Regions from separate parts of the Pseudoalteromonas sp. OANN1 genome, predicted to be linked through region 2. Evidence: predicted binding sites of a transcription regulator. Region 2 holds the regulator's gene; the other holds the start of a gene.
What was found. The regulator MetJ, encoded in region 2, represses methionine synthesis genes. The targets are predictions, from matches to a motif close to TAGACGTCTAGACGTCTA.

Region 1: the regulator MetJ is predicted to act here: its motif matches at 1,699-1,716, upstream of metE (5-methyltetrahydropteroyltriglutamate--homocysteine S-methyltransferase).

Annotation. Positions count from the first base shown of each region.
Region 1 is NZ_JAMXSE010000001.1:346,767-351,230, reverse strand. Features, by position in the region: gene NH462_RS01660 (ElyC/SanA/YdcF family protein) at 1-638, opposite strand, end outside; gene NH462_RS01655 (LysR substrate-binding domain-containing protein) at 739-1,626, opposite strand; gene metE (5-methyltetrahydropteroyltriglutamate--homocysteine S-methyltransferase) at 1,918-4,194, shown strand; gene NH462_RS01645 (EAL domain-containing protein) at 4,253-4,464, opposite strand, start outside.
Region 2 is NZ_JAMXSE010000012.1:24,028-28,491, reverse strand. Features, by position in the region: gene metL (bifunctional aspartate kinase/homoserine dehydrogenase II) at 1-738, opposite strand, end outside; gene metB (cystathionine gamma-synthase) at 743-1,963, opposite strand; gene metJ (met regulon transcriptional regulator MetJ) at 2,308-2,628, shown strand; gene NH462_RS11645 (malic enzyme-like NAD(P)-binding protein) at 2,709-3,950, opposite strand.

The DNA of each region.
Region 1 (4,464 bases), on a different contig from region 2:
TGCTTGAAGTTATAAAACTCCGTCGGTGCAGCGATCACTTCTATGCCTTGTGCTTCAAATAGGTTTTTTGCGCGTTGTATGTGCGATGCTGATGTGACCAATGCGACCTCATAATCGACTAGTAAAGGCGCTAGCATTTTTGCTTCGTCCGCGGTGTCTTTGGCATTGGGATTTTGCTTAATACGTGTAGCTGAAATACCTAGGCTCTGTGCGGTTCTTGCCATGAGTCCCGCGCTTGTTGCATGGCCATAGCCGTAACCAGAAACATACAGCTGGGCCTTTGGGTAAATATTAGCAAGTCTTACGCCTTCAACTAACCTGGCTAGACCACAGCTGCCAAGTTGGGCGTTGCTGGGGAGAGATTTATTTGGGTATAAATCACAGCCAAGTACCACGATTTTATCTATGTTGTTGTGCTTGCTAGGATTGAATGCGGCGAGAGTGCCTGTATCCCACTCAATAATATGTTGTGCGACATAAGGAGTCGATAACGCCCATGTGGTCAGTAAGACGAGCCAGCTTGCGATGTAAGGTCCTTTACGCGTTTTGGCAATAAAAAGCATAAGCCCCATAAGCACCACTAAAGATAATGGTAACGGCATCAGAAGTTGACCGATAACCTTTTTGACTTCAAACATTTAAACATGCCCTAGATTTAGATAAGCCTGACGCAATGCTAGCATGAGATGGGAGTTGTAGAAATGTATAACAGTTAGGGCTCAAAAAGAGCCCTGTCATCTATCTTGCAGTGGTTTTACGGCAAGTATTGAGGAAATGACGATAAACAGGGTTATCTTTCATGCTTTTCTTCATTGCTAAATACATTGGACGATTTAGCCCAAGTGCGCCTAGAGGAATCGATTTAATTAGCCCTTGGCTCTCATAAGGTGTCACTAACCAGTCCGGTAGTGCTGCAACCCCCATGCCTGCACTTACCAGTTGGAAGATTAATAAACCTTGATCGACGGTTTTTAGCGTACCATCAAAGCGTGCATTTTGAATAAAGTGCTTAAATATATCCTGGCGCTCGCGAGGAATAGGGTAAGAAATGATGGTTTCATCTTTTAGGTCGAGTGCTGTGACATAGGCCTTCTTGGCCAATTCGTGATCTGGTGCAACGATTAACTTTAATTTAAAGTCGAAAAGGTGCGCGTATTCCAATTGTTCTGGTTCTCGAATGTCTGAGGTAAGCACTAAGTCCAGCTCATCTTCAATAAGGTCAGGAATAGCGTCGTAGCTAAAACCACGTTCGTAATCGACTTTAATGTCAGGCCAAAAGGTATTGAATTCTTTAATTGTTGGCAGCAACCAGTGAAAACAAGCATGGCATTCCACGCTTAACCTGAGTTGCGAGATAGGTTGATTAAGGCTTTCCTTCAAACGACACTTGGTTGCTTCAACTTTAGGTAAAACATCGTTGGCAAGTTCCAATAATAACATCCCTTGAGGGGTAAAGCGTACTGGTTGCGTTTTGCGCTCAAAAAGCTGGCAGTCGAGTTTGCTCTCAAGATCTTTGATCTGATGTGATAAAGCAGATTGAGTCAGGAATAGCTCTCGTGCTGTATTCACGAGAGAACCAGTTTCTTTCAAGGTGGAGATAGTCTTTAGGTGCTTTATATCAATCATTATCAACAATTCTCATATTTTAAGTGAGCAAATCTCAGCATTACTCAATATTACGATTCTATTTAGTTATTATCAATGTCTAGACGTCTAAATACCTGCGGTGAGTTGTTCAAAAATTCACAAATCCACTATAACACTAAAAATGACAGCGTTGTCACTACTTGTGTAAAAATTTTTTAAAAAATTACAATTTAATTTTATTCATATGAAATCTGAGAAAGCATCAATTGTTGTTTTTGATTATGAGAATTATATTTTTAGACATCCATGCATCTAGACGGAATTAAAATCATGGCATTAACACATAACTTGGGTTTTCCACGCGTAGGCAAAAAACGTGAACTTAAATTTGCAGTAGAACGCTATTGGTCGGGCGACTTAACGCAAGACGACTTAATCGCGGAAGGAAAGCGCATTCGTGCAGAAAATTGGGCATTGCAAGCTGAGGCTGGTGTTGACCTTCTACCTGTAGGCGATTTTGCTTGGTATGATCACGTGTTGAATACTTCATTACTTGTCGGCGCTATTCCTAGTCGTCACAAAAATGATGAGTCGGTAAATCTTGATACTTTGTTTCGGATTGGCAGGGGACGAGCACCTAGCGGCTGTGCGTGTGCTGCAAGTGAAATGACGAAATGGTTCAACACCAATTATCATTACATCGTCCCTGAGTTAACTCAAACGCAGGAATTTTCCCTAACTTGGACGGAGTTATTTACTCAAGTAGAGGAAGCACAATTACTTGGCTACCAAGCAAAACCCGTATTGGTCGGCCCGGTAACCTACCTCTACTTAGCTAAATGCGTTGGTCAAGAGTTTGACAAATTGGCTTTATTAGATAAGTTATTGATTGTATATCAGCAGGTACTTACCAAGCTTGCTGAGCAAGGTGTTGAGTGGGTACAAATTGATGAACCTATTTTAGCTCTGGAAATCGACGATGCTTATCGTAACGCGCTGCGCCGGAGTTTTGATGCGTTGAGCGGGCAAGGAGTAAAAGTGTTGTTGGCCAGTTATTTTGACTCCGTACAAGCGCATGTTGAAGATATCCAGTCTTATCCCGTAGAAGGCGTACATTTTGACTGCGTAACGGCAAACTACGACTTGGCTGCGTTAGAGGAAGTAGTTGGGCAAGATAGCGTGCTGTCTCTAGGGGTTGTGAACGGTCGTAACATTTGGCGCTCGGATCTTGAAGGTGTATATCAGCAACTTGCTCTGGTTCATGAACGTCGAGGTGATAATCTCTGGCTTGCTCCTTCATGCTCATTATTACATACGCCAGTCGACTTAGATCAAGAGCAAAAACTTGATAGTGAGTTAAAGTCTTGGCTCGCATTTGCCAAACAAAAAGGACAAGAGCTGGCATTATTGAAAAATGCATTGGAGCAGCGTGATATTACCCAGTTGGTCGAATATTCTAAGCCTGTAAAAGCGCGTTTGACTTCTACTCGCGTGAATAATAATGAGGTGCAGCAGCGTGTTTCAGCGCTTACAGCAAAAGACGGCCAACGCAATAGTGAATTCGCAACCAGAATTAAAAAACAAGCACAGTCGCTAAATTTACCCTTATTGCCAACCACAACGATAGGCTCCTTCCCACAAACCCAGGCTATTCGTAAGGCGCGACGTGATTATAAAGCGGGTACGTTGAGTGCTGATGCTTATCAAAGCCAGATGGAAGCAGAGATCCGTTATGCCGTTGAAGAACAAGAAGCGCTTAACTTAGATGTGCTGGTTCATGGCGAAGCAGAGCGCAATGATATGGTTGAGTACTTTGGTGAATTACTCGAAGGTTTTGCCTTTACTCAGTTTGGTTGGGTGCAAAGTTATGGTTCGCGCTGTGTTAAGCCCCCAGTGATCTGGGGAGATGTCTCGCGTGCGGCACCAATGACTGTTAATTGGACGAGTTATGCACAGAGCTTAACCAAAAAACCGATGAAGGGCATGCTAACAGGGCCTGTGACTATTTTATTTTGGTCGTTTGTCAGAGATGACTTAGACAAGCCGAGCATCGCGAATCAAATCGCATTAGCACTGAGAGATGAAGTGGTGGATTTGCAAAACGCAGGGATTAAGGTGATCCAAATCGATGAACCTGCATTTAGAGAGGGGATGCCACTCAAAGCCAGTCAGTGGCAAGCCTACTTAGCGTGGGCGGCGTATGCGTTTAGGGTATCTGCAAGTGGTGTGAATGACGAAACACAGATCCATACGCATATGTGTTACTCGGAGTTTAACGATATTATCGCCGCCATAGCGGATATGGATGCGGACGTGATCACAATTGAAACGTCACGTTCAAATATGACCTTACTCGACGCCTTTGAAGATTTTGACTACCCCAATGACATCGGGCCTGGCGTTTATGATATTCACACACCAAACGTCCCTGAGGTGGCATGGATAAAAGACTTAATTCACAAAGCAGCGAAGAAAATCCCGGTAGAAAGATTATGGGTGAATCCAGATTGTGGGCTAAAAACCCGAGCATGGACTGAAACCCGAGCTGCACTTGAGAATATGGTGACAGCAACCAAGGAGCTTAGAAGCGAATTAGGGGAAAGTTAATCTAAACCAGTCCACATACCTCATTGTTTACAAACAATGAGGTATGTGGCGAGTGTGTCTAGTTTCTACTCAGTAAAAATGCCATCGCTTGATCTGCGGCTAATGGTTTAGAAACAATATAGCCTTGACCAAATTGACAGCCTTTTTGCTTTAATAGCTGCCACTGGGTTTCGAGCTCGATACCTTCAGCGACAACGGTTAGGTTAAGTGATTGTGCAAGTTTCAAAATCGCATCAACTAGCGGGTTTTCTCTTTCAGTTAGTTGGTCAA
Region 2 (4,464 bases):
TGCGAGTAATTCAGCTTGGCCACGACATACCTTAGTGTATTTTATGGCATTAGCGACTTTACGTGGATCCGTACTGAATACGCCAGTTGTATCCGTCCAAATTGATACTTGAGCGGCATCAAGATAACTTGCCAACAAAGTCGCGCTATAGTCACTGCCATTTCGACCTAAAGTCACCGTTTCACCTTGTGCATTTGCGGCAATAAAACCGGTAACGATATAGATAGCGTGTTCATCAATTGTGCGATAACACGCTTCTTTGTTATGGGCATGTAGTAACACTCCATCTTGTTGTACAAATAACGTACGAGCGTCGATAGCTTTGGCTTCAATGCCTTGAGAACTTAGGCAGTTTGCTAATATACGAGCCGACCATAGCTCTCCATGTGCAAGTAAACTCGCGTAGTGAAGATGTTGTTCTTCTCTTCCCAAAGCGATTGCTTGCAGCTCATTGACAAGCTGTTTGAGTAACACACTGTGTTGTTCACCTACAAACAGGGCATCAATTAATTCTCGTTGATGATTTTCAACTTGTAATAAAACATCGTTGAATGCACGAACATCTTGCTGCTCAAAGCTTTGCCATAACTTCACTAGGGTATTCGTTGTTTTTCCTGCAGCAGAAACCACAACACTGTCACCTAGTTGACATTGCTCTAACACTATCTTGGCAACCGCCTGATAACGCTCTGGCGAGCTTAAACTCGAACCACCAAACTTATGTACTACTTTTGCCATTTACTCACCACAACGCTACTGTATGTGCAGGCGTTAACTTGAATGACTTAGCATCATCACTCGCCTGACTTTCATCAATACATGCAAATCCCGATTCCAGATCTGCAATGAGATCCTGTGCATCTTCAATGCCCACAGAAATACGAATTAACGTGTCGCCCACTCCCGCTTCTAAACGTGCTTGCGGATCCATACCTGCGTGTGTCATCGTCGCTGGATGGCAAATAAGACTCTCAACCCCACCTAGAGATTCTGCCAATGAGAAGTGCGTTAGAGACGTTAAAAACTTCGCTGATGTTTGCAGTTCGCCTTTGATATCAAAGCTCACCATACCACCAAAACCGAGCTGTTGTTTTTTCGCAAGTTCGTGTTGAGGATGCGACTCAAGGCCTGGGTAATAAACTTGGCTAACATACGGCGACTTTTCTAAATACTCCGCAATCAGCTGAGCATTTTCTTGATGCTGGCGTAAACGCACGTTTAAGGTGCGCAGTCCACGTAAAGTAAGATAACTATCAAAAGGTGCGCCGGTAATACCGATATTATTTGCCCACCAAGCTAACTCATCACCCAACTCCTGTGTACGCGCGATCACCGCGCCCCCCACGACATCAGAATGACCATTGATATATTTAGTAGTTGAATGCACGACTACATCCACGCCAAAGGTAATGGGGTTTTGTAGTGCAGGAGACAAGAAGGTGTTGTCGGCGGCGACCAAAGCCCCCACAGCGTGTGCTGCATTTACGACAGTTTCTATATCCGTGAGCCTTAATATTGGGTTACTTGGTGTTTCAATCCAAACTAATTTAGGTTTGATCTGCTGCAGCTGTGCAAGACTTTCAGGTTGCGTGAGATCCAACACGGCTAATTTGAGCAGTCCACGCTTAGCAAGCGATGTAAACAAGCGATAGCTACCACCGTAACAGTCATGTGGAATAACCAGCGTATCGTCATGGTTAAGTAGCTGAGTTACTAGGTGAACAGCAGCCATGCCAGTGGCGGTAATAATGCCACGAGCACCACCTTCAAGTTCAGTCAGTGCCTGTGCAAGCACATCACGATTAAAGTTACCACTGCGGCCATAATCGTAGTCGCGTTTGGTATCAAAATCGGCAAAAGAATAGGTGGTAGAAAGGTAAAGCGGTGGCACTACTGCCCCATGTGCTTTATCAGCTTCTATACCGTGACGCACTGCAACCGTCGATTTATTAACTTGACTCATAAGGTCACCTAGATAGTTGGATGTTTAGACGTCTAAAAGGTTAGAGCAACAGAAACTAGAAGTCAAAACATTTATACTGCTAAATGGCTAAATAACTAGTATTTGACTATCTTTTTTAAACCGATAAAATTTCGCCACTCTAGGCGTTGCTAATACGACTGAGTTATTGAAAACTATGGCAGAGATTCTTCTATCTCGCTATGGCGGATTAGTTTATTCATCTATTTGAGTTTGGGATTTATCTTTAATTCGTAAGGTTATCCCTATATTCATGCGGTTGGTGAATAATGTAGACCAGAACCCAGTCATATTGGCATTGATGTAACTGAGGCAAGTACACAATTATGGCAAAATGGAACGGTGAGTATATTCACCCATATGCAGAACACGGTAAGAAAGCAGAGCAAGTAAAAAAGATCACGGTGAGCATACCTCTGAATGTACTCAAAGTGCTAACTGATGAGCGTACACGTCGCCAAGTGAATAATTTACGTCATGCCACGAACAGTGAGCTTTTATGTGAGGCGTTTCTACATGCCTTCACAGGTCAGCCACTGCCGAGCGATGAAGACTTGAGAAAAGATAATCCAGAGCGTATTCCATTAGAAGTAAGACAAATAATGGAAGAGCGCGGTTTGGAGATCCCAGAAATAAACGAAGAGTGATAACTACTCTTTCTCTGTGGACATACAGACACAAAAAAAGCCTCAATCGAGGCTTTTTTATTTGGATAATACCAATGGTATTATTCCATATATCCAGCTGGCATATCGATTTGTGCCACGCCTGATTCAATTGCAGCTACCGCTACTGCTTTTGCGATACGAGGTAACAAACGCGGATCCATTGGTTTTGGAATAATGTACTCAGGACCAAACTCAAGACTATCCACATCAGCCGCTTTTAACACTTCAGCTGGCACAGGTTCTTTCGCAATCGTTCTAATTGCTTCAACTGCTGCAATCTTCATCTCGTCATTGATAGCAGTTGCACGTACATCAAGCGCACCACGGAAGATAAACGGGAAACACAGCACGTTATTTACTTGGTTTGGATAATCTGAGCGACCAGTCGCCATGATCAAATCATTACGTGCACCGTGTGCAACTTCAGGACTGATCTCTGGATCTGGGTTAGAACAAGCGAATACCACTGGCTTGTCAGCCATTAACTTTAGATCTTCAGCAGAAAGTAAGTCTGGACCAGAAACACCAACAAATACGTCCGCATCCGCAATCACGTCTTGTAACGTACGCTTATCCGTGTTGTTTGCAAACAACTCTTTATATTCATTTAGGTCATCACGACGAGTATGGATCACGCCTTTTCTGTCCAGCATATAGATGTGTTCTCGTTGAGCACCACACTTGATCAATAATTCCATACAAGCAATAGCAGCTGCACCCGCACCAAGACACACAATAATCGCATCATGAATATCTTTACCTTGGATTTCCAACGCATTCAGCATACCCGCAGCGGTTACAATTGCGGTGCCGTGCTGATCATCATGGAATACAGGAACGTCACAACGTTCGATTAGCGCGCGCTCAATTTCAAAGCACTCTGGCGCTTTAATATCTTCAAGGTTAATACCGCCAAATGTGTCTGCGATATTTGCCACCGTATTGATGAAGTCTTCGGTGGTGTTGTGCTTAACTTCGATATCGATTGAATCAAGACCCGCAAAACGCTTAAATAATAGCGCCTTACCTTCCATAACAGGCTTTGACGCCAAAGGACCTAAATTACCCAAGCCAAGAATTGCCGTACCATTACTGATCACCGCAACCATATTTCCTTTACCCGTATAACGGTATGCATTCGCCGGATCAGCCGCGATTTCACGTACTGGCTCTGCAACACCTGGGCTATATGCAAGTGCTAAGTCTTTTACGGTCTCGGCAGGTTTAGTGAGTTCAACACTGATTTTACCTGGAACGGGCTTCTCGTGATAATCTAGAGCTTGTTGACGAAAATCTGTCATGGCGCGATATTTTCCTACGAAGTTAATGTGAGAGTGTGGTAAACGTTCGCATTCTGAATGTTGGCAACCTATCATGCTGGTTACAGCAACACACAGTGCGATTAACTATATGAGCGACGACATTCAACCACTCAACAAGCGTTTGTGCTTTGCTGTCGCGGTATGTCAATAGGACATATAGTTAATCGACCGTATTCACACAATACCGAGTTTTGCTCATTATTCAAGTAAAATCAGGTCTATCCACTAGCACGGTATTTTCTATACTTTTCCGAGAAGATAAGCTCAATTTTAAGAAATATTTCACAAATAATGTGACTAAAACTTAAAAAACAAGACGCAAAAACCAGCACAAAATGCAGAAAATTAGCACAGATGCACACTAATTATAAAAACAATAAGAAATTTGCAACTTAACTAATTTTAACGTCAAGATACCCGCATTTAATCGCAATATACTGATTTTAGTTTATATAAAGTGCTCATAACTGATACTATTTACTATATGAGCTTT